One region of the Streptomyces sp. NPDC104367 genome, then DNA from elsewhere that is predicted to be linked to it. Evidence: riboswitches for the same ligand, from Rfam matches in the RefSeq annotation. Region 1 holds a riboswitch; the other holds the start of a gene.
What was found. A riboswitch is a leader RNA that binds a small molecule or an ion and turns the genes downstream of it on or off. The one in region 1 is predicted to bind glycine.

Region 1 (11,978 bases):
CGACCAGCTCCTCGACTTCGCCGCCGCCCGGCTGCGCGTCCCGCGCGAGAGCTGCCGGCTGGTGGAGGAGGCCGTCCTGCATCCCGGCGGGCGGCTCCCGCTCAAAGAGCTGTACGCCACCGCCCGGACGGTCGGCGTGGAGTTCAGCGCGGACGGCCACTTCGGCGGCACCCCGCGCTCGGTCGCCTTCAACGCGCAGTGGTTCCGGGTGGCCGTCGACCCCGACACCGGCGAGATCCGCATCCTGCGCAGCGTGCACGCGGCCGACGCGGGCAAGGTGATGAACCCGATGCAGTGCCGGGGCCAGGTCGAGGGCGGGGTGGCCCAGGCGCTCGGCGCGACACTCTTCGAGAACGTACGGCTGGACGCGCGCGGGGCGGTCGAGACGGCCGCGTTCCGCCGCTACCGGCTCCCGCAGTACGCCGACGTACCGCGCACCGAGGTGCACTTCATGGAGACGGCCGACGCCATCGGCCCGCTGGGCGCGAAGTCGATGAGCGAGAGCCCGTTCAACCCGGTCGCGCCGGCGCTGGCCAACGCGCTGCGGGACGCGACGGGCGTGCGGTTCACGGAGTTGCCGCTGACGCGCGACCGGGTGTGGCGGGCGCTGGATGCCAGCCGCCGTACCCGCCGTCCACCCGTATCGCCCTGATGCCGCTGATGTGCCGGGCGCCGCAGCGGTCCTGGGGCAGGACCAGTTGGGGGCCCGCCCGGTCGAGCGGGGTGTCGTCGATGCTGACACCGAGCAGAACAGGGGCATGGGCGAAGTCGGGGTCGATCTCGGCCCAGGAGAGCAGGGCGTGGTGCCCGTCGGCGCCGGTGACCGCGATGAGGAAACGCAGCCGGTCCTTGCGGCGCACGGGGTCGAAGCCGGGACCGGCGTCGGTGAGGACGTCGTACAGGCGCGGGCCCGTGAAGCCGTGGTGCTGGACGCCGCTGGTCGCGCACTCGAAGCTGACCCGCACCCGGTGCTGGGGCCAGCCTCGCAGATCGGCCGCGGTGAGCCGGGCCGGTCGCGCCAGGTCTCCGGTGAGGACGAGTTCGGCGAGCGTCATGAGCGGCCACCTCCCGCAAGACGGTACCCGCGACCCGTCACCGTACAAACGCACATGCCAGCCTCAAGTCCCAAGTGCGCAGCTCATGCGATGTGACAGCAGACTTACGTCTGGCAAATGCGGCAGTATCATCACCACGCGGCCGTCACCGGTCGCGACAGGGCGCGACAGCTTTCCCCCATGACTCAGAGGAGTTCACTCGTGATGACCCGTTCCGCACGCACGACCCGGCGGACGCTCCAGGTGGCCGGTGTCTCGGTCGCGGCCCTGCTGGCCCTCAGCGCCTGCTCGTCCTCGGACGACGGCTCGTCGGCCAAGACGAAGTCGGATGCCTCGTCCTCGGCGTCGCCCAAGCTGTCGGGCTCGATCACCGTGTTCGCGGCGGCCTCCCTCAAGGAGAGCTTCACCACGCTCAAGGCCGACTTCGAGAAGGCCCACCCCGGCACCACCGTCAACTTCAGCTTCGGCGGCAGCGACACCCTGGCCGCGCAGATCACCAGCGGTGCGCCGGCCGACGTGTTCGCCGCCGCGAGCCCCAAGACGATGGCGCTGGTGACGGACAAGGACGACACGGCCGCCACGCCCACGACGTTCGTCCGCAACCAGCTGGAGATCGCCACCCTGCCGGGCAACCCCGACAAGGTGTCCTCCCTCAAGGACCTCACCAGCTCCAAGCTGAAGGTCGTGCTCTGCGACAAGGCGGTGCCGTGCGGCGCCGCCGCCCAGAAGGCCCTGGACGCCAGCAAGCTCAAGCTGACCCCGGTCTCCTACGAGGAGGACGTGAAGTCCGCCCTCAACAAGGTGGTCCTGAAGGAGGCCGACGCGGCGGTCGTCTACAAGACCGACGTGAAGGCAGCGGGCAGCAAGGTCGAGGGCGTGGAGTTCCCCGAGTCCGCCGACGCCATCAACGACTACCCGATCGCCCTGCTGAAGAACGCCCCGAACCCCACGGTGGCCAAGGCGTTCATCGCGCTGGTGCAGTCCGCCGAGGGCCAGCAGGTCCTGACCCAGGCCGGGTTCCTCAAGCCGTGACGAAGCTCGACGAGTCCGGTGCCGCGGCCGACACCCTCAAGGGCGGCCCGCGGCGCCGGCGCGTCCGGACCGCCGTACCGCTACCGCTCCTCCTCCCCGGAGCGGTAGCCCTGGCCTTCCTGCTGCTCCCCCTGCTGGCACTGATCCTGCGCGCTCCCTGGAGCAGCCTGCCGTCGCTGCTGACCAGCACCGAGGTCTGGCAGGCGCTCCAGCTCTCCCTGCTCAGCGCGACGGCGGCGACCGCCGTGAGCCTCGTCCTGGGAGTGCCGCTGGCCTGGCTGCTGGCCCGCACCCGGTTCCCCGGCCGCGGCCTGGTCCGGGCGCTGGTCACCCTCCCGCTCGTCCTCCCGCCCGTCGTCGGCGGTGTGGCGCTGCTGCTGGCCCTGGGCCGCAACGGCGTGGTCGGCCAGTGGCTGGACGCCTGGTTCGGCATCACCCTGCCGTTCACCACGGCCGGGGTCGTGGTCGCCGAGTCCTTCGTGGCCATGCCGTTCCTGGTGATCAGCGTCGAGGGCACGCTGCGCGCCGCCGACCCCCGCTACGAGGAGGCGGCGACCACCCTGGGCGCCTCCCGCTTCACCGCGTTCCGCCGGGTCACCCTGCCGCTGATCGCCCCGGGCATCGCGGCCGGCGCGGTCCTGGCCTGGGCCCGCGCGCTGGGCGAGTTCGGGGCGACGATCACCTTCGCCGGCAACTTCCCCGGCCGCACCCAGACCATGCCCCTCGCCGTCTACCTCGCCCTCCAGAACGACCCGGAGGCCGCGATCGCCCTCAGCCTTGTCCTCCTGACCGTCTCGATCGCGGTCCTGGCCGGCCTCCGCGACCGATGGATGACGGGAGCGTGAGCCACACCGTGCCGAACCAGAAACCCGCCGACGGCGCGCAGCGCCCACAGGGGCGACCCGCACCCGACATCGACAGCCGTACGGGGGGTGCGGGTGGTGCGAGTCGGCGACAGAACCCGGCCGAAGGCCGGGGGGTGTCCGCCGCACACGGCCTGGACGCCCGCCTCGTCGTCACCCGCCCCGCGTTCCGCCTGGACATCACCCTCACCGCCGCCCCCGGCGAGGTGGTCGCCCTCCTCGGCCCCAACGGCGCCGGCAAGACCACCGCCCTGCGCGCCCTCGCCGGTCTCACCCCCCTCACCACCGGCCACCTCCGCCTGGACGGCGAGGAGCTGGACGGCACGCCCCCCGAGTCCCGCCCGGTGGGCGTCGTCTTCCAGGACTACCTCCTCTTCCCCCACCTCACGGCCCTCGACAACGTCGCGTTCGGCCCCCGCTGCCAGGGCGCGACCAAGGCCGAGGCGCGCGCCCAGGCGGCCACCTGGCTCGACCGCATGGGCCTCGCCGCCCACACCGGCGCCAAGCCCCGCCGCCTCTCCGGCGGCCAGGCCCAGCGCGTCGCCCTGGCCCGCGCCCTGGCCACCCGCCCCCGGCTCCTCCTGCTGGACGAGCCGCTCGCGGCCCTCGACGCCCGCACCCGCCTCGACGTACGCGCGCAGCTGCGCCGTCACCTGGCCGAGTTCGAGGCGGTCGCGGTCCTGGTCACACACGACCCGCTGGACGCGATGGTGCTGGCCGACCGCCTGGTCGTGGTCGAGGAGGGCAGGGTCGTCCAGGAGGGCACCCCCGCCGACATCGCCCGCCGTCCGCGCACCGACTACATCGCCAGCCTGGTCGGCCTCAACCTCTACCGGGGCCGCGCGGACGGCCACACGGTCAAGCTGGACACCGGCCCCGCGATCACCACCACGGAGGTGCTCTCCGGTGACGTCTTCGTGGCGTTCCCGCCGGGGGCCGTCAGCCTCTTCCGGGACCGGCCCACCGGGGCCGGCGCCCGCAACCTGTGGCGCTGCGAGGTGGCGGGGCTGGAGACCCACGGCGACCAGATCCGCGCCGACCTGACCGGCGAACTCCCGCTCGCGGCCGACCTCACCACGGTCTCCGCCGCCGAGCTGGACCTGCACCCGGGTGCCACGGTCTGGGCGACGGTGAAGGCCACCCAGACGCACGCGTACCCGGCGTAGACCGCGCGGCACACGGCAGGGGCCCCGCCGAAGCGGGGCCCCTGCCGTGTCCGCGGACCGCCGCGGATCAGTCCTCGTAGGCGTCCAGCGGAGGACACGAGCAGACCAGGTTCCGGTCGCCGAACGCCTGGTCGATGCGGCGCACCGGCGGCCAGTACTTGTCGGCGGCGGACACCCCGGCCGGGAAGACGGCCTCCTCGCGGCTGTAGGCGTGCTTCCACTCCCCGCCGAGCGCGGCGGCGGTGTGCGGCGCGCCCCGCAGCGGGCTGTCCTCGGCGGGCCACTCGCCCGCCCCGACCTTGTCGATCTCGGCGCGAATGGCGATCATCGCCTCGCAGAACCGGTCCAGCTCGCCGAGGTCCTCGGACTCGGTCGGCTCGATCATCAGCGTGCCGGCTACCGGGAACGACATCGTCGGCGCGTGGAAACCGTAGTCGATGAGCCGCTTGGCGACGTCGTCGACGCTCACGCCGGTCGCCTTGGTCAGCGGCCGCAGGTCGATGATGCACTCGTGCGCGACCAGCCCGCCGGGCCCGGTGTAGAGCACGGGGTAGTGCGGCTCCAGCCGCTTGGCGACGTAGTTGGCGCTGAGCACGGCCACCTGGGTGGCCCGCTTGAGCCCCTCGCCGCCCATGAGCCGGACGTACGCCCACGAGATCGGCAGGATGCCCGCCGAGCCCCAGGGCGCGGCCGAGATCGGCCCGACGCCCGTCTCCGGCCCGGCGGCGGGCTGCAGCGGGTGGTTCGGCAGGTACGGCGCCAGGTGGGCCCGTACGGCCACCGGGCCGACCCCGGGACCGCCGCCGCCGTGCGGGATGCAGAAGGTCTTGTGCAGGTTGAGGTGTGAGACGTCACCGCCGAAGTGTCCGGGCTTGGCGACCCCGACCAGGGCGTTCAGGTTGGCGCCGTCGACGTACACCTGGCCGCCGGCCTCGTGCACCTGGCCGCAGATGTCGGCGACGTGCTCCTCGAACACACCGTGCGTGGACGGGTACGTGATCATCAGCACGGCCAGCTCGTCCCGGTGCTGCGTGATCTTCGCCCGCAGGTCCTCGACGTCGATCTCGCCGTCCTCGGCGGTCTTCACGACGACGACCTTCATGCCGGCCATCACGGCGCTCGCGGCATTGGTGCCGTGGGCGGACGACGGGATCAGGCAGACGGTGCGCCGCGCGTCGCCGTTGGCGCGGTGGTAGGCGCGGACGGCGAGCAGCCCGGCCAGCTCGCCCTGCGACCCGGCGTTGGGCTGGAGGGACACCTTGTCGTACCCGGTGACCTCGGCGAGCCGCTCCTCCAGCTCGCGGATGAGGGTCAGGTAGCCCTGCGCCTGCTCGGCGGGCGCGAAGGGGTGCAGCTGCCCGAACTCGGGCCAGGTGACCGGCTCCATCTCGGTGGTCGCGTTGAGCTTCATGGTGCAGGAGCCCAGCGGGATCATGCCCCGGTCCAGCGCGTAGTCCCGGTCGGCGAGCCGGCGCAGGTAGCGCAGCATCGCGGTCTCGGAGCGGTACTGGTGGAAGACGGGGTGGGTCAGGTAGCCGTCGGTGCGCAGCAGCGCCTCGGGCAGCGTGTCCGCGGCGCTCGCGTCCAGGGCCTCGACGTCCCCCTCGACCCCGAACGCCGTCCACACGGCGCCCAGCCGGGCCCGCGTGGTGGTCTCGTCGCAGGCCATGGAGACGTGGTCGGCGTCGACGAGCCGCAGGTTGACCCCGCTGTGCCGGGCGGCGGCGACGACCTCGGCGGCCCTGCCGGGCACCCGTGCGGTGAGGGTGTCGAAGTAGGCGCCGTGGACGATCTCGACGCCGCCGGCCGTCAGCCCGGCGGCGAGGACCGTGGCGTAGCGGTGGGTGCGCCGCGCGATGGCCCGCAGCCCCTCGGGCCCGTGGTAGACGGCGTACATGCTGGCCATCACGGCGAGCAGCACCTGTGCGGTGCAGATGTTGCTGGTGGCCTTCTCGCGCCGGATGTGCTGCTCGCGGGTCTGGAGGGCGAGCCGGTAGGCCCTGTTCCCGTCCGCGTCCACGGACACGCCCACGAGCCGCCCGGGCAGGCTGCGGGCGAACTTCTCGCGTACCGCCATGTAGCCGGCGTGCGGTCCGCCGAAGCCCATCGGCACACCGAACCGCTGGGTGGTCCCGACGGCGATGTCGGCGCCCAGCTCGCCCGGCGAGGTCAGCAGGGTCAGCGCGAGCAGATCGGCGGCGACGGTGACGAGCGCGCCGAGCTCGTGCGCCTGGTCGACGACCGGCCTGAGGTCGCGTACGGCACCGGAGGCACCCGGGTACTGGATCAGGACGCCGTTGATCTCGCGCCCGGCGAGGTCGGCCGGGATGCCGTCGGCGAGGTCGGCGACCACGACCTCCACGCCGGTCGGCTCGGCACGGGTCTCGATCACCGCGATGGTCTGCGGCAGCGCGTCGGCGTCGACGACGAAGACGCCCTTCTTGTTCCTGCCCATGCGCAGCGACAGGGCCATGGCCTCCGCGGCGGCCGTGCCCTCGTCGAGCAGGGAGGCGCCGGAGGTGGGCAGCCCGGTGAGGTCGGCGACCACGGTCTGGAAGTTCAGCAGCGCTTCCAGCCGGCCCTGGGAGATCTCCGGCTGGTACGGCGTGTAGGCCGTGTACCAGGCGGGGTTCTCCATCACGTTGCGCAGGACGACCGGCGGGGTGAAGGTCCCGTAGTAGCCCAGCCCGATCATGGAGTCGAGGACCTGGTTGCGGTCGGCGAGCGAGCGCAGCTCGGCGAGCACCTCGGCCTCGGTCCGCGCGCCGGGCAGCGCCAGGGAGTCGGCGTTCTTGATCACGTCCGGCACGGCGGCGGCGGTCAGCTCGTCGAGCGAGCCGTAACCGACCTGGGCGAGCATCTTGGCCCGGGCTTCCAGATCGGGGCCGATGTGGCGCTGCTCGAAGGGAATCCCCTGTTCGAGCTCGGAGAGCGAAGGGCGGTGGGCGGTCATTGCGGAGGCCTCCTGGTCTGACGCGACCTTCGAGGGGTACCCCGGCGCGGGTACCCCGACGGCCTCCCCCTCTGTCATCTCAACCTGAGAGCTTCGCCGGTGCCCGCGGGCTCCGGCTTTCACCGTCGGTGAGAGCGGACGCCATCGGCACCCGCCCTGCTTTCCAGAGTGACCTCGTCCGTGCGGTACGTGGGCCTGAGAGATTCCGGGGAGGATTTGCTCCTTCGGCGCCTCCGGTTCGCCCGGAGGACTCTCCCGCACGGGGTCAGCAGCCGCTGTCAGCCTACCAGCGAGGTCTGCGGCCGGGCCTTCGAGTGGCCGCGGCGTTGAATGTGCTCTTTTGTAGTGCTTACGGATGAGTTGCGACCAAGTGGAGGGCCCGCCGTGCAGACCGACATCGATCCGCGCAACCTGATCGGCCGCAAGGCGTTCGACCGCAACGGTACGAAGATCGGCACGATCGACGAGGTGTACCTCGACGACGCGACGGGCGTGCCGGAGTGGGCGGCCATACGCACCGGCCTGTTCTCCCGGGACGCCTTCGTGCCCCTGGAGCCCAGTGAGCTGGTCGAGGGCACCCTGCACGTCCCCTTCGACCGCGCCCTGATCAAGGACGCCCCCGACTTCGGCGTCGGCCGCCACCTGTCACCCGAGCAGGAGCTCCAGCTCTACCACCACTACGGCCTGGACACCCCGGCCCCGCCCCACCCCCGCCCGGACCACGACTTCGGCAAGCTGGCGGGCACGGAGGACACGGGGGCCTGAGACCGACGCGCCCACCACACCGCCGCGGGCAGTCGTGCGGCGGGGGGCGGCACGGTTGGGCGCGGCGGCACCTGCGGGCGCCGGTCAGCGGTCCCACGCCGGCCCCGCCCCACGGTCACGTACGCATCTCGTCCACTGCGACGCCCGGCACCAGGGGCAGCTCCACCAGCGGCAACGGATCCGCCGGCTCCAGTTCGGGGTCGTCGACCCGGAAGGTCCGTACCCGCCCCGCCTCCGCCTCCGTCGGCGTCTCGAACCGCACCGTCACCCTGCCCAGCCCGCTCCCCTGCACCCATCCGTGCCCGTGCTCGGCGTGCCGCACGTCGTGGCCCGCGGGCCAGCGCCGCTCGGCGGCCGCCTCCTGCGACGCCACCGGCTCCGGCACGGCCGCGGCCGTCTCCTCGGCGGGTGCCGCCGCCTCCCCGGCCGCCGCGGCCTGCGCGAACAGGTCCTCCTGCGTGTAGTCGGCCAGCCCCGACACCCCCACCCCCAGCAGCCGCACACCGCCCGTCGTGTCCACCGAGTCCAGCAGCCGCGCCGCCGCCTCCCGCACCACCGCCGGATCGTCGGTCGGACCCCGCAGCGTCTCCGACCTGGTGAGCGTCGAGAAGTCGTACCGCCGCACCTTCAGCACGATCGTCCGCCCGGACAGCCCCGCCCCGCGCAGCCGCCCCACGCACCGGTCGGCCAGCCGCTGCACCTCAAGGCCGACCCGCAGCCGGTCGTGGATGTCCACGTCGTAGGTGTCCTCGACCGACACCGACTTGGTCTCCCGCTCGGCCACCACGGGCCGCTCGTCGTGGGCCAGCGCCATCGCGTACAGCGCGTGCCCGTGCGCCTTGCCGAGCAGCCGGACCAGCTCGTCCTCGCCCGCCTCGGCCAGCTCCCCGACGGTGGCGATCCCGGCCCGCCGCAGATGGTCCCCGGTCGCCGGCCCGACCCCGGGCAGGGTGCGCACCGGCATCGGCTCCAGCATCGCCCGCTCCGTGCCCGGGTCGATCATGACCAGTCCGTCGGGCTTGGCCTCCTCGGAGGCGATCTTCGCGAGCATCTTGGAGGCGGCGAGCCCGACGGACCCGCACAGCCCCGTGGCGGCCCGTATGTCCGCGCGCAGCCTCTCCCCCACCAGCCGCGCCGACACCGCGTCCCAGGCCGCCGCGCCGGCCTCCAGGTCCACGAACGCCTCGTCCAGGCTCAGCGGCTCCACCAGCGGCGACAGCTCGTGCAGCAGCGCCATCACCTGCTCGCTGATCGTCCGGTACAGCCCGAAGCGCGGCACCAGGTACGCGGCGTTCGGCGCCAGCCGCCGCGCCTGGGCCATCGGCATCGCCGAGCGCACCCCGAACGCCCTGGCCTCGTACGACGCGGTGGCCACCACACCACGCGGTCCGAGCCCGCCCACGATCACGGCCTTCCCGCGCAGGCTCGGCTTCGACGCCTGCTCCACCGAGGCGTAGAAGGCATCCATGTCGAGATGCAGGATCGTGGGCTCGTTTCTCACATCTCCGATGCTGCACCACGGCACTGACAATGCCCCGGCACATGACCGTGCCGGGGCATCGCGGGAGACTCCGAAGGCGCCGGATCTCCGGCCCGGGGGTTCAGACCGCCCGGTTGCGCCGCCGGGCCAGCTCGTCGGCGGGGTTGTGCCCGACGAGGGTCTCGCCGGTGTCGACGCGCTCGCCGTGCAGCTGGGACAGCGCGCTCTCCACGTCCCGCCAGACCACCCCGACCGCGATGCCGAAGATGCCCTGACCGCCCTGGAGCAGGGCGTGGACCTCGTCCGGCGAGCTGCACTCGTAGACCGTGGCGCCGTCGCTCATGAGGGTCATGCGCTCCAGGTCGCGGAAGCCGCGTTCCCTGAGGTGCTGCACCGCCGTGCGGATGTTCTGGAGGGAGACCCCGGTGTCCAGGAACCGCTTGACGATCTTCAGGACGACGACGTCCCGGAAGCTGTACAGCCGCTGCGTGCCCGACCCGTGGGCGGGGCGCACGCTGGGCTCCACGAGGCCGGTGCGGGCCCAGTAGTCGAGTTGCCGATAGGTGATGCCGGCCGCCGCACAGGCCGTGGGCCCCCGGTAGCCGATCTCCTCGGTCGCCATGGACGCCGCCCCTCCGCCGCTCGGCACTGCCGTCGGCCGCTGCGGAGCTTGACCGGCCATGCTGCTGTGAAGCGGGTACGGACCGCTCTCCCCGAAACCGTGTCCGGGGGCACCCCCAGCCGTACCGTCGCCGCTGCTTCTCACGCCGACCTCCGTCCTTGACCTGCCTTCTCGACGGTAGGCAGTCACCAGGGGTGCGTCAACGATCGCCACACTCGGCACGCCGAGTGATAATCACCCTAGGAGTGGTTTCCCGTGCCCCACCGCGGGGAAAGGCTAGCCGAATGCTCTGGCGGGAGGCCGTAGGACGCTCTCAATGGCCCCTGGCAATTGCCCGTGAGTTTCGGCTGTGACCTGCCGCGAACCGGCCCGTCACCGACCTTCCGGTGGGTAACGGGCCGCCTTGGTCCCTCACTGGCTGCTGGTGCCGAAGTCCTCGGGCGAGATCTGGTCGAGGAACTCGCGGAACTTCTCCACCTCGTCCTCCTGCTCGTCCGGGATCGCGATGCCCGCGTCGTCCAGCACCGTGTCGCTGCCGTAGATCGGCGTTCCGGTGCGCAGCGCCAGCGCTATGGCGTCGGACGGGCGGGCGCTCACCTCGACCCCGCTGGCGAACACCAGCTCCGCGTAGAAGACGCCCTCACGCAGGTCCGTGATGCGCACTTCGGTGAGCTCCTGACCGACGGCCTCCAACACGTCCTTGAACAGGTCGTGGGTCAGCGGTCGCGCGGGCGCCATGCCCTGCTGGGCGAAAGCGATCGCCGTCGCCTCCCCCGGCCCGATCCAGATGGGGAGGTAACGGTCGCCTCCCACTTCGCGCAGGAGCACGATCGGTTGGTTGGAGGGCATTTCCACCCGGACACCTACGACATCGAGCTCGTTCACACAGCAACCCTAGGCCGTGCCCGGGACGTTTGGGTAGTCGGGCCGAAAACGCGAGCCCGATCCGGCCTGCGCCCGGGTCCTGTCACCGCGGTCACGGCAACCGCACCCCGAGGGCGGTCTGCACCAGCGCGGCGTGCAACTTCACCGTCAGCTCCGCCAGCTCCTTCGTACGGGCCTCGGCGTGGGCCCTGGTCTGCGGGTTGCGGTGCCGCTTCAGCGGGGCCACCACCTGGTCCACCAGGCCGGCCTCGCGGTCGGCGGCGGCCTTCATCACCCGCAGATGGCGCGGTTCGATCCCGAACCGGCCCAGCTCGGCGACGAGCCCGGCCACGGTCACCACCTCGGCGTCGTACACGCCGTCCTCCAGCGGAGCGATGAGCCCGTACGACTCCCACTCCTTGAGGCAGGTCTCGTCGATCTCGGCGGCCGCGAGCAGCTCCTGCCGCCCGATCCGGGCCACCGTCGGCGCCTCGGACGCCGTCGGCAACGCCTCGCCGTCCCGCTGCCGCCCCAGCACGGGCAGCTGCAGGGCCTCACCGCGCTCCATGGCGTCCAGGTACTCGCGGATGACCTTGAGCGGCAGATAGTGGTCCCGCTGCATCCGCAGGACGTGTCCGAGGCGTTCCACGTCCCCGGCGCTGAACTTGCGGTACCCGGAGGGGGTCCGGCGCGGCTCGATGAGCCCCTCCGACTCCAGGAAGCGGATCTTGGAGATGGTGACTTCGGGGAACTCGTCGCGCAGCACGTTCAGCACCGTGCCGATGCTCATCAGCCCGGTTTCCGTGGCGGCGGTGCCGTGACCGGTACCGCCGCTCGGTGTGTGCAGCATGGACCTTCTTCCCTGGGGTCCTCCAGGCGAGATCCGGAGGGTCAGACGCCCTGCCGGCTCGCGTAGAAGACCAGCCGGTACTTGCCGATCTGGACCTCGTCACCGTTCGACAGGGCGACCTGGTCGATGCGCTCCCGGTTGACGTACGTGCCGTTGAGGCTGCCCACGTCGGCCACCGTGAAGGAACCGTCCGGCTGGCGGCGGAACTCCACGTGCCGGCGCGAGACCGTCACGTCGTCCAGGAAGATGTCGCTCTGCGGGTGACGGCCGGCCGTGGTCAGGTCGCTGTCCAGCAGGAAGCGGCTGCCCGAGTTCGGGCCACGGCGCA
Region 2 (11,978 bases), on a different contig from region 1:
CGGCGCAGCGAGCGCACCGCGGGCGTGCGGTGGGCGTTCTGCGAGAGCACCGCGTAGAACTGCGGCACCTCGATCGCCGGTTCGGACAGCCGCAGCGGCCCGGCCGGCTGGCGGTCCAGGCCGGTCGCGATGCGGCGCAGGTCGAGCCAGGGGATGCCGACGCCGCCGCCGGGGGCGTGCGGGTTGAGCCAGAGACCGTAGTGGTCGGGGTAGAGCGTGCGGGCCACGTCGACGCCCTCGACCACCTCGTACGAGCGGTTCCAGCCGCTCGCGGAGAGTTCCTGGGCCGAGGTCACGCAGGGGGCGTAGCCGTGGCCGTCGACCTGCATGTTCCCGTACTGGGCGTCGGGGGAACCGGCCTGGCCGTGCCAGAGCAGCATCCAGACCTGGCCGGAGGACGGCGTGGCGAGTGCGCGAAGGAGTGCCTCGTAGGCGTCGTAGCGCCCGGGCGTGACCTGGCGCAGCATGTGCTCGACGCTGCCGCTGAGGCTCGCGCTCACCTGTCGTACCGCCCCTTCGAAGAGTTGCCCCGCGTGTGGTGACAGCTTAAGCGCCCGGGGGGCGGGAGCCGATTGGTCGTGCGCGAGTGCGGGTTTCGTCATGGCTGGTCGCGCAGTTCCCCGCGCCCCGGGCGGGGCGCCTCAGTGGCCGTACTGGTAGAAGGGGCGGACGTTCTCCCGCATCCAGTGGGCCACCGGGTCGTCCGCCACGTCGAGCAGGACCAGGTTCACCGGCCAGCCGACCGGGACCCGGCCGAGCGCCTTGCCCAGTGCCTCCAGCGGCACCGCCCGCAGGTCCTCGCCCTCCCAGTGGGAGAGTTCGACGCCCACGAACATCACCGGGTCGGCGGTCTCGATCGCGGCGAGGCAGCGGCGGGCCGTGGCGACCACACCGACCGCCGCGAACTCCGCCGAGGCCGCGGCCAGGAAGTCCATCGGGTCGTCCTGCCAGTCGGGCTCGAAGAGCCGGACCCGGCCGCCCGAGGCCGGGCCGTCCGGGTGGCTGCGACCGGACCGGCACAGCTCGGCGACCGCCTCCGGCGGCAGCGGCAGGCCGACCACTCCCCCGGGGTTCACGGCGATGCCGACCTGCGGCGGCAGACCGCGGGCGAACTCGACGGCGGGGGCGACGGCGAACGACAGATGGGAGCCGACCACCAGCCGGAACTGCTCCTCGGAGCTGAAGACCGGGACGTACACCTGGCCGTCGATCTCCGTGGTGGGCAGGTCCAGCGGACCGCTGTGCGGGCCGCCGCCCTCGGGCAGCGGGATCCACAAAAAGCCCCGGCCCAGTACCTCGATGAGCCGGGCCGCCGCCGCGGGCACGCCGAGGGAGGCCGAGAGGACCTCCTCCAACTCGTTGCCGGGCCAACCGCCGTGCGGGTGGGGGTGTGTCTGTGCCGGGAAGTCCGCGGGAATGTCCGCCGGGAAGTCCATCTGCCTACCGCCTGCTGGGAACCGCTGCTGAGAGGGAAAAGGCTAGCGGGTGGCACGGACAAGTCCATCAGCCGATGCGGCGCGCGAAGGCGATCCGGCGCAGTCCGTCCGCCGCGTCCCGGTCGAGCAGCACCGCCGAACCGACGCCCTCGGGCAGCCTGCCCTCCGCCACCGAGCGCAGCAGCCGGGCGGCCGCGTGACGGTGGCGCAGGAAGGCGTACCGGGAGACGCCCCGGCCGCGCTCGCGCTGGCCGCCCAGCGCGGTGTCCGGGGTGACGTCGAGCAGGAGCAGGTGCAGGGTGCCGCCGCGGCGGCGGGCCTCCCGGGCCAGCCAGTCGCGGACCCAGGCCTGGGTGCCGCAGTCGTGCACGACCACGCCGTCGCCGGAGCGCAGGGCGCGGCGGAGCCCGGTGTAGTGGGCGAGCCGGACCAGCGGGCGGTAGACGGCGTAGGGCAGGAGGCGGCCCAGGCGGGCGTCCCAACGGTCGCGGGTGTCCTGGGAGTCGATGCGGATGCCCTGGACCGTGCGGTGCATCAGGGTGGACTTGCCGCTCCCCGGCAGGCCGGTGACCACGACCAGGTCCCGGGGGCCGAAGAGCAGGCCGTGCGGACTGCGGCCGGCCCGCTCGCGCAGGTCGCGGACGACCGGTGCCCGGAGTTCGCCGCACCGCTCGCGGGCCGGGGCCGCCGGCTGCTGGGGCAGGGCGATGCCCGTCGTCGTCGCGTACGCCGTGGTCCTTGTCACCGTGTCCGTCCTCCCCGGGGGTTCAGGAAAGGTTCTCCCCACTTAATGTAAAGAGAAGGTAATGCACGATGTCTCGCGGTTCCGTCCGCTTCCGGCCACAGCCCTGTCACAGACGGCGGTACCCGGTCCGGACTGCGGTGCGCCCGGGTGCCGTGCAATGATGTGCGCGCCAACTGCATACCGGCCGCTTGAATCCGCGCGGGAGAGTTCCCAGCAGTCTCGCTGGGACGCCGAAGGAGCAAGTCCCTCCCTTGAATCTCTCAGGCCCCGTTACCGCGCGGGCGAGGCACATCTGAAAAGCGGGCCGCCATGACGGCGGTCCCACCCAAGGTGCAAGCCGCTGACCGTCGTCGTGGTCAGGGCGAACCTCTCAGGTTCCGATGACAGATGGGGAGGAAAGACCTCGCCTGTCATGCCTTTGGGAGACAACCGACCGTGAGCAGCACCCCACTCTCCGGACCCCGCCGTACCGCGCTCGATGCCCTGCATCGCTCGCTCGGCGCGACCATGACCGACTTCGCCGGCTGGGACATGCCCCTGCGCTACGGCTCCGAGCGCGACGAGCACGTCGCGGTGCGGACCAGGGCCGGCCTCTTCGACCTCTCCCACATGGGCGAGATCACCGTGACCGGCCCCCGGGCCGCCGCCCTGCTGGACCACGCCCTCGTCGGGAACATCGCCTCCGTCGGTGTCGGCCGGGCCCGCTACACCATGATCTGCCGGGCCGACGGCGGCATCCTGGACGACCTGATCGTCTACCGGCGGGCCGAGACCGAGTACCTGGTCGTGGCCAACGCCTCCAACGCCCAGGTGGTCCTCGACGCCCTCGCCGGGCGGTCCGCCGGGTTCGACGCCGAGGTGCGGGACGACCGGGACGCGTACGCCCTGATCGCCGTCCAGGGTCCCGAGTCGCCCGGCATCCTGAAATCGCTGACCGACGCCGACCTGGACGGCCTGAAGTACTACGCCGGGCTGCCCGGCACCGTCGCCGGCGTGCCGGCCCTGATCGCCCGCACCGGCTACACCGGCGAGGACGGCTTCGAGCTGTTCGTGCGGCCCGAGCACGCGGTGCGGCTCTGGGAGGCGCTGACCGAGGCGGGCGAGGGCGTCGGCCTGGTGCCCTGCGGGCTGTCCTGCCGGGACACCCTGCGCCTGGAGGCGGGCATGCCGCTGTACGGGCACGAGCTGACCACCGGCCTGACCCCCTTCGACGCCGGGCTCGGCCGGGTGGTGAAGTTCGAGAAGGAGGGCGACTTCGTGGGCCGCGAGGCGCTCACCGCGGCCGCCGCCCGCGCGGAGGCCGCCCCGCCGCGGGTGCTCGTCGGCCTGGTCGCCGAGGGCCGCCGCGTCCCGCGCGCCGGGTACCCGGTGGTCGCCGGCGGCGCGGTGATCGGCGAGGTCACCTCCGGCGCGCCCTCCCCGACCCTGGGCAGGCCGATCGCGATGGCGTACGTCGACGCGGCGTTCTCGGCGCCGGGCACGGCGGGCGTCGGCGTGGACATCCGGGGCAGCCACGAGCCCTACGAGGTCGTGGCGCTGCCCTTCTACAAGCGGCAGAAGTAGCCGAAGCAGCCGTCCGCCGGCCGTGCCGAGCGCATCGTCGCTGCTCACGCACGCCTTCCGCAGTCCCCCATTCACCAGCACTCCCACGCGTACAGGAGAATTCAGGCCATGAGCAACCCCCAGCAGCTGCGTTACAGCAAGGAGCACGAGTGGCTGTCGGCCACCGAGGAGGGCGTGGCGACGGTGGGCATCACCGAGCACGCGGCCAACGCCCTCGGTGACGTCGTCTTCGTCCAGCTCCCGGAGGTCGGCGCCACGGTGACCGCGGGCGAGTCCTGCGGCGAGCTGGAGTCGACCAAGTCGGTGTCCGACCTGTACTCGCCGGTGACGGGTGAGATCACCGAGGTCAACGAGGACGTCGTGGACGACCCCTCGCTGGTGAACTCGGCCCCCTTCGAGGGCGGCTGGCTGTTCAGGCTGCGCGTCGCGGACGAGCCTGCCGAACTGCTCTCCGCCGACGAGTACACCGCCTTCACCACCGGCTGAGAACCGCCGGGCCCCGGCCTAGGAGTCGTAGAAACAGATGTCCGTCCTGAACACGCCCCTGCACGAGCTCGACCCGGAGGTCGCCGCGGCGGTCGACGCCGAGCTGACACGCCAGCAGTCCACCCTGGAGATGATCGCCTCCGAGAACTTCGCGCCGGTCGGGGTCATGGAGGCGCAGGGTTCGGTCCTCACCAACAAGTACGCCGAGGGCTACCCGGGCCGCCGCTACTACGGCGGCTGCGAGCACGTCGACGTCACCGAGCAGATCGCCATCGACCGGGTGAAGGAGCTGTTCGGCGCCGAGTACGCCAACGTGCAGCCGCACTCGGGCGCCTCCGCCAACCAGGCGGCCCTGTTCGCGCTGGCCCGGCCCGGGGACACCATCCTCGGCCTGGACCTGGCGCACGGCGGCCACCTGACCCACGGCATGCGCCTGAACTTCTCCGGCAAGCAGTTCGACGTGGTCGCCTACCACGTCGACGACGCCGGCCTGGTCGACATGGCCGAGGTCGAGCGGCTCGCCAAGGAGCACCGGCCGAAGGTGATCATCGCGGGCTGGTCGGCGTACCCGCGGCAGCTGGACTTCGCGGAGTTCCGCCGGATCGCCGACGCGGTCGAGGCGTACCTGTGGGTCGACATGGCGCACTTCGCCGGCCTGGTGGCGGCGGGGCTGCACCCGAACCCGGTGCCGTACGCCGACGTGGTCACCTCCACCACCCACAAGACCCTCGGCGGCCCGCGCGGCGGCATCATCCTCGCGCGCCAGGCCTTCGCGAAGAAGCTGAACTCGTCCGTCTTCCCGGGCTTCCAGGGCGGTCCCCTGGAGCACGTGATCGCGGCGAAGGCGGTCTCCTTCAAGGTCGCCGCCTCGGAGGAGTTCAAGGAGCGCCAGCGCCGTACGGTGGAGGGGGCGCGTGTCCTGGCGGAGCGGCTGACCGCCGCCGACGCCCGCGCGGCCGGTGTGAACGTCCTCTCCGGCGGCACGGACGTCCACCTGATCCTCGTCGACCTGCGGGAATCGGAGCTGGACGGGCAGCAGGCCGAGGACCGGCTGCACGAGGTCGGCATCACGGTCAACCGCAACGCCGTCCCGAACGACCCGCGCCCGCCGATGGTCACCTCGGGGCTGCGGATCGGCACCCCGGCGCTGGCCACCCGCGGCTTCGCGGCCGAGGACTTCGCGGAGGTGGCGGACGTGATCGCCGAGACGCTGAAGCCGTCCTACGACGCGGCGGCCCTGAGGGCCCGGGTCGAGGCGCTCACCGCGAAGCACCCGCTTTACCCCGGTCTGAACAAGTAGTTCCCTGGTGGGGGCACCCGACGGCGTGTGCCCCCGCCCTTTTCCAAGGAGTTCCCCGTGGCCATCTCGGTCTTCGACCTGTTCTCGATCGGCATCGGCCCGTCGAGCTCCCACACCGTCGGCCCGATGCGCGCGGCCCGCATCTTCGCCCGCCGCCTGCGCAACGAGGGGCTCCTGGAGTCCGTCGCGTCGGTACGCTCCGAGCTGTACGGCTCCCTGGGCGCGACCGGCCACGGCCACGGCACCCCCAAGGCGGTGCTGCTCGGCCTGGAGGGCGCCTCGCCGCGCACGGTCGACGTGGAGACGGCGGACGCCCGGGTCGAGGCGATCAAGGCGTCGAGGCGGCTGCGACTGCTCGGCGAGCACGAGATCGGCTTCTCCTTCGACGACGACCTCGTGCTCCACCGCCGCAAGGCGCTCCCCTACCACGCGAACGGCATGACCCTGTGGGCGTACGACGCCGGGGGCGCCGAGCTGCTCTCCAAGACGTACTACTCGGTCGGCGGCGGGTTCGTCGTGGACGAGGACGCGGTCGGCGCGGACCGCATCAAGCTGGACGACACGGTCCTGAAGTACCCCTTCCGCACCGGTGACGAGCTGCTGCGGCTGACCCGGGAGACGGGCCTGTCGATCTCCGCGCTGCTGCTGGAGAACGAGCGGGCCTGGCGCACCGAGGAGGAGATCCGGGAGGGCCTGCTGGGCATCTGGCGGGTGATGCAGGCGTGCGTGTCGCGCGGCATGTCCCGCGAGGGCATCCTGCCGGGCGGGCTCCGGGTCAAACGCAGGGCGGCGGTGACCGCGCGGCAGCTGCGCGCCGAGGGCGATCCGCTGGCCCACGCGATGGAGTGGATCACGCTCTACGCGATGGCCGTGAACGAGGAGAACGCGGCGGGCGGGCGGGTCGTCACCGCCCCCACCAACGGCGCGGCCGGCATCATCCCGGCAGTCCTCCACTACTACGTCAACTTCGTCCCCGGTGCCGACGAGGACGGCGTGGTCCGCTTCCTGCTCGCCGCCGGCGCGATCGGCATGCTCTTCAAGGAGAACGCGTCCATCTCCGGCGCCGAGGTCGGCTGCCAGGGCGAGGTCGGCTCCGCGTGCTCGATGGCGGCGGGCGCGCTCGCCGAGGTCCTCGGCGGCTCCCCGGAGCAGGTCGAGAACGCGGCCGAGATCGGCATGGAGCACAACCTCGGCCTCACCTGCGACCCGGTCGGCGGCCTGGTCCAGATCCCCTGCATCGAGCGCAACGGCATGGCCGCGGTCAAGGCGGTCACCGCGGCCCGCATGGCCATGCGCGGCGACGGCTCCCACAAGGTGTCCCTCGACAAGGTCATCAAGACCATGAAGGACACCGGCGCCGACATGAGCGTCAAGTACAAGGAGACGGCCCGCGGCGGGCTGGCGGTGAACATCATCGAGTGCTGAGGGGTCAGGCCCCGGCCTGGCCGCTCGGCCGTTCACATGTCCGTGCGGATCTTCCGGGCCGGTCGGGGAACACGGGATGGGCGAAGGCAACGCCCCCTCCCCCACCGGCACTCAGGGAGCCCCCACATGCTGCACGGTATCGACGTGAGCGCGTACCAGTCCTCCGGGTACGACACGGACGGTCTCTCCTTCGTCTTCGTCAAGGCGACGGAGGGGCACTCGTACGTCAATCCCCGGCTCGCCGCCCAGGCCAGGACGGGGCGGGACGCCGGACTGGTCGTCGGCTTCTACCACTTCCTGTGGCCCGGCGATCTCACCGCCCAGGCCGAGCACTTCGTCGAGCACGCCCCCGAGAAGGCCGGCGAGCTCCTCGCCGTCGACTGGGAGACCACCGGTTCCGGCACCCGCGCGAGCAACGCCGAGAAGGACCGCTTCATCCGCAGGGTGAAGGAACTGCGGCCCGGCCACCGGGTGGTGCTCTACACCAACCGCGACTTCTGGCTGAACGTCGACACCACCTCCTACGCGGGAGACGGCCTGTGGATCGCCGACTACGTCTCCGCCGGGCACCCGCGCGTCAAGGCCACGTGGCGTTTCCACCAGTACACGAGCGACCCGCACGACAAGAACGTGGCGGACTTCGCCACCAAGGCCTCCCTCAAGGCATGGGCGAAGAAAGAGAGTTGAGCGGTTGTGGCCGGTCCCACAGGTTTCGGGGCGGGATGCCGGGGCCACACTGTGTGACGTGGTGACCAGCCCCGCCCCCTTCTGGGAGGCCCTCGACACCGGCGACCGGGCGGCGCTGCTGCGGGCGGCGACACGGATCCCGCTCGCCGCCGACCGGCAGTTCCTCACCCAGGGAGAGGGCTCGGACCATCTCGTCGTGCTGCTGCACGGCTGGGTCAAGGTCGTCGCCCAGTCGCACGCCGGCTACCGCGCCCTGCTCGCCCTGCGCGGCCCGGGTGAACTCCTCGGCGAGCAGGCCTCGGTGGAGAACGGGCGCCGCTCCGCCACCCTGGTGACGGCCACCGCCGCCGACCTCCTGCACCTCCCGGCCACCCGCTTCCACGTGCTGGCCCGCTCCCGCCCCGGCATCGCCGCGGCCCTGGAGCAGACCCTGGTGCGCCGCCTGCGCGAGGCCGACGTCCAGCGGGCCGGCATCACCGAACCGGTCCCGGCCCGCCTCGCCGCGCTCCTCCTCGACCTGGTCGAGCGCTGCGGCCTGCCCGAGTCCGACGGGCCCGGCCGCCGTATCGGCCTCACCCTCTCCCAGGACGACCTGGCCGGCCTGCTGCTCACCTCCCGGCGCACGGTGAGCCGGGTGCTCGAACAATGGCGCTCCCAGGGATGGATAGTGACGGGACGTCAGACCCTCGCGGTGCGCGCGGTCGACCAGTTGAAGGGGCAGGCGTTCGGCGGCTGACCGGCCGCCGGGTCCCGCCCCCGGTGCGGCAGGGGCGGCGGGACCGGGCTCCCCAGGTCGATCCCGCCGCCGGCCGCCCCCGCGGATCCGCACGTGCCGGGAGCGTCCCCCGGTGTCGCTCTCTCACGTGGCGGTTCCCCCGAGTCCGCGGGGAGTCCGGGTGGCGCCGGACGCCGGGCACGGTGGTCCGCACCCGGCATGTGCGCCGACGCGGGACCCGTGGTACGCCCCGCGTACGTACACCTGGATAGAACCTCCCCGCGCCGGCGTCTACGCCAACTGGCGCACAGGGTCCCGATACCGCAGGCACGCAGGGCTCCCGCCCGGCCCGGCCCGGTCCGTCCCGGCCCGGTGCAGCCCTCCGCGCGGCGCATCGGCGGAAGCGGTCGGCCGCCGCCGACCGCCCTCGGCCACTGCCCACCACCCTCGGCCGCCACCAGTCGCCGTCAGCCCCGGAAGTCCGCCGGCCGTTCCGGGGACGCCTCCGCGAGGGCCTTGCGGACGGCCTCGGAGCCGTCCCTGAGGCCGTAGACCGGGGTGCCCGGCTGCTGGCGCCAGGAGTCGTCGATGCCGCCGTTGTCGACCGTGTCGAATCCGAGTTCGTCGATCAGGGCGCGGACGGTCCGCTTGGCGCGCTCGTCGTCGCCGGAGACCGGGAGGGCATGGCGGCCGGGGTCCCCGGCGGGGCGGTGGCGGTCGAGGATGTCCTGGGCGTAGGTGCCGTTGAACGCCTTGACCACCGGGTGGCCGATCTGCCGCTCGGTCCAGCGGCTCTCGGTGAGGCCCTCGTCCTCGATCCCGGCGATGCGGCCGTCGCGCTGCTGCGGGTAGTAGTTGCCGGTGTCGATCACGGCCACGTCCTCGGCCGCCCCGTCCAGGAGGCCGGCGGGGAGGTCCGGGACCGCCTTCAGCGGGACCGTGACGACCACGACCTTCGCGTCCCGCGCCGCCTCCTCGGCCCGTACCGCCGTCGCCCCCGTCTCCTCGACCAGCGCGGCGAGCGTCTCGGGACCGCGCGAGTTCGCCACGTGCACCTCGTGGCCGAGCGCGGTGAGCCGCCGGGTGAGGTTGCCGCCGATGTTGCCCGCGCCGATGATGCCGATCTTCATGGGACACCTTCCGAATGCCGATGCGTCCACGCATGTCGATGCACATGCATGCATTACCGCTGTCGGCGTCAACCCGCGCCCCGCCCCGATCATTCCGGCCGTTACGGCATCCGGGCGGCTCAGACCGCTCGGCCGCCCTCGAACGGGTCCGCCAGCTCCGCCCGCAGCACGTCGGCCGCCGCCTCCGCGTCACCCGCGGCGACCGCGCGCACCAGCGCCTCGTGGGCCGCGTCGCCGGTGATCGGGTCGGCCGCGCGCAGGCCGGTGAGGGCCAGCATGTCGATCAGCCCCTCGCGGAGCACCGGGACGAACTCGGTGAACAGGTCGGCGAGGACGGGGTTGTGGGCCGCCGCGACCACCGCCGCGTGGAAGGCGATGTCGGCGTCCACGAAGGCGGCGTCGTCGGCCCGCGCCGCCGCCCGGCGCCCGGCGAGCGCCGCCTCGACGGCCGCGACGTCCTCGGGTGTACGGCGGTCAGCGGCGAGCCGGGCCGCGTGCACCTCGACGGCCATCCGGACCTCGTAGACGTCGGTCACCGCCGCCCGGCGCAGCCGCGTCGGCCAGTCCTCGGCCGCCTCGGTGGCGATCACGAAGACCCCGGAGCCCTGCCGGGGCCGCACCAGCCCGGCGCCGGCGAGCGCGCGCAGCGCCTCGCGGACGGTGGAGCGGCCCACGCCGAGCTCCTTCGCCAGGGTCGTCTCACCGGGCAGCCGGGTGCCGACCGGCCAGGCGCCGCCGCTGATCTGCGCGCGGAGCCGGGCGGTGGCCTGCTCGACCAGGGGGCTCGGGCGGACGGGGCCTAGCGCCATGCGGTGTCACCAACTCCTCGGGGGGCCGTGCCGCGGTCCGCGGCACGTGTCACAGGAATTCTCACTTGTCTGAGGACCTGAGGAGTGGTTAGCCTACCTGGCATGACGTTCCGCGGTCTTCTTCTCGGCTGCCGCGGCGGGGCCTGACGCGACCGGCACCCCGCCGCGGGTCGCCGTGCTGCCGGTCCGATTCCGACCGAGCCGAGAGGCAGCAGCACCGATGACGATCCCGTGGAACCCCCAGCGCCCCAGCCCGATGCCGTACGAGCGCTACCGCCCCTTCGAGGAACGGGTCGCCGTCCCGGTGGCCGGCGACCGGAGCTGGCCCGCCGCCCGCATCGAGCGGGCCCCGCTGTGGGTGCCCGTCGACCTGCGCGACGGCAACCAGGCGCTCGCCGAACCGATGGACACCCCGCGCAAGCGCCGCTTCTTCGACCTGATGGTCCGCACCGGCTTCAAGGAGATCGAGGTCGGCTACCCGTCCGCGAGCCGGACCGACTTCGACTTCGTACGGCACCTGGTGACCAGCGGGGCCGTGCCGGACGACGTGACCCCGGTGGTGTTCACGCCGGCCAGGCGGGACCTGATCGACCGGACCTTCGAGGCGATCGAGGGGATGCCGCGGGCCGTCGTCCACCTCTACATCGCGACCTCCCCGGTCTGGCGTGAGGTGGTGCTGCGCCGGGACCGCGCCGAGGTGTGGCGGACCGTGCGCGAGGCGGCCGAGCACATGGCGCGCCGGGCCGGGGACGCCCCCGGTGTCCGCTTCCAGTTCTCGCCGGAGACCTACAACCTCACCGAGCCCGACTTCGTCCTGGAACTCTGCGACGGGCTGAGCGAGCTGTGGGACGCGAGCCGGGACCGGCCGGTCACCCACAACCTGCCGGCGACCGTGGAGATCGCCACCCCGAACGTCTACGCCGACCAGATCGAGTACGCCCACCGCAACCTCGCCCGCCGCGACGCGGTGATCCTCTCCGTCCACCCGCACAACGACCGGGGCACCGGCGTCGCCTGCGCCGAACTCGCCGTGCTGGCCGGCGCCCAGCGGGTGGAGGGCTGCCTGTTCGGCAACGGCGAGCGCACCGGCAACGTCGACCTGGTCACCCTGGCCCTCAACCTGTTCGCCCAAGGGGTGGACCCGATGGTCGACTTCGGCGACATCGACGCGGTGCGGGAGACGGTCGAGGAGTGCAACCGGCTCCCGGTGCATCCGCGGCACCCGTACGCGGGAGAGCTGGTCCACACCGCGTTCTCCGGCACCCACCAGGACGCGATCAGCAAGGGGTTCGAGGAACACGCCCGCCGGGCCGCCGAGTTGGGGGTGCCGGAGTCCAGGGCGCCGTGGTCCGTCCCGTACCTGCCGGTCGACCCGGCCGACCTGGGCCGCACCTACGAGGCGGTGATCCGCGTCAACTCCCAGTCCGGGAAGGGCGGATCGGCGTACCTCCTGCGCACCGGGCACGGCGTCGACCTGCCCGAGCGGATGCGTCCCGGGTTCGCGCGGCTGGTCCAGGAGGTGACGGACACCAGCGGCCGGGAGGCCACGCCGAAGGAGCTGTACGACCTCTTCCGCGCCGCCTACCTGGCCGACGGCGAGGTCCGGCTGGACTCGTGGTCGGTCCAGGAGGAGGCGCCGGGCCGGCACCGCTTCGTCTGTACGCTGCGCACGGGCGACCGGA

Region 2: linked by a shared signal. The riboswitch ahead of gcvT (glycine cleavage system aminomethyltransferase GcvT) and the one ahead of gcvP (aminomethyl-transferring glycine dehydrogenase) in region 1 are both predicted to bind glycine.

What each region holds. Positions count from the first base shown of each region.
Region 1 covers NZ_JBVJND010000013.1:247,923-259,900, forward strand. The annotation lists gene ACZ619_RS21585 (molybdopterin-dependent oxidoreductase) at 1-652, shown strand, start outside; gene ACZ619_RS21590 (molybdopterin-dependent oxidoreductase) at 567-1,055, opposite strand; gene modA (molybdate ABC transporter substrate-binding protein) at 1,260-2,087, shown strand; gene ACZ619_RS21600 (ABC transporter permease) at 2,084-2,932, shown strand; gene ACZ619_RS21605 (ABC transporter ATP-binding protein) at 3,067-4,116, shown strand; gene gcvP (aminomethyl-transferring glycine dehydrogenase) at 4,184-7,069, opposite strand; glycine riboswitch at 7,243-7,337, opposite strand; gene ACZ619_RS21615 (PRC-barrel domain-containing protein) at 7,454-7,834, shown strand; partial or broken gene ACZ619_RS21620 (DNA polymerase IV) at 7,747-9,335, opposite strand; gene ACZ619_RS21625 (MerR family transcriptional regulator) at 9,436-10,080, opposite strand; gene ACZ619_RS21630 (bifunctional nuclease family protein) at 10,348-10,821, opposite strand; gene ftsR (transcriptional regulator FtsR) at 10,913-11,650, opposite strand; gene ACZ619_RS21640 (FHA domain-containing protein) at 11,692-11,978, opposite strand, start outside.
Region 2 covers NZ_JBVJND010000014.1:223,213-235,190, forward strand. The annotation lists gene ACZ619_RS22655 (enhanced serine sensitivity protein SseB C-terminal domain-containing protein) at 1-467, opposite strand, end outside; gene ACZ619_RS22660 (enhanced serine sensitivity protein SseB) at 642-1,436, opposite strand; gene ACZ619_RS22665 (AAA family ATPase) at 1,504-2,181, opposite strand; glycine riboswitch at 2,371-2,467, shown strand; glycine riboswitch at 2,468-2,578, shown strand; gene gcvT (glycine cleavage system aminomethyltransferase GcvT) at 2,617-3,744, shown strand; gene gcvH (glycine cleavage system protein GcvH) at 3,853-4,230, shown strand; gene glyA (serine hydroxymethyltransferase) at 4,268-5,530, shown strand; gene ACZ619_RS22685 (L-serine ammonia-lyase) at 5,588-6,955, shown strand; gene ACZ619_RS22690 (glycoside hydrolase family 25 protein) at 7,082-7,642, shown strand; gene ACZ619_RS22695 (Crp/Fnr family transcriptional regulator) at 7,701-8,378, shown strand; gene ACZ619_RS22700 (NADPH-dependent F420 reductase) at 8,825-9,487, opposite strand; gene ACZ619_RS22705 (FadR/GntR family transcriptional regulator) at 9,607-10,296, opposite strand; gene ACZ619_RS22710 (2-isopropylmalate synthase) at 10,517-11,978, shown strand, end outside.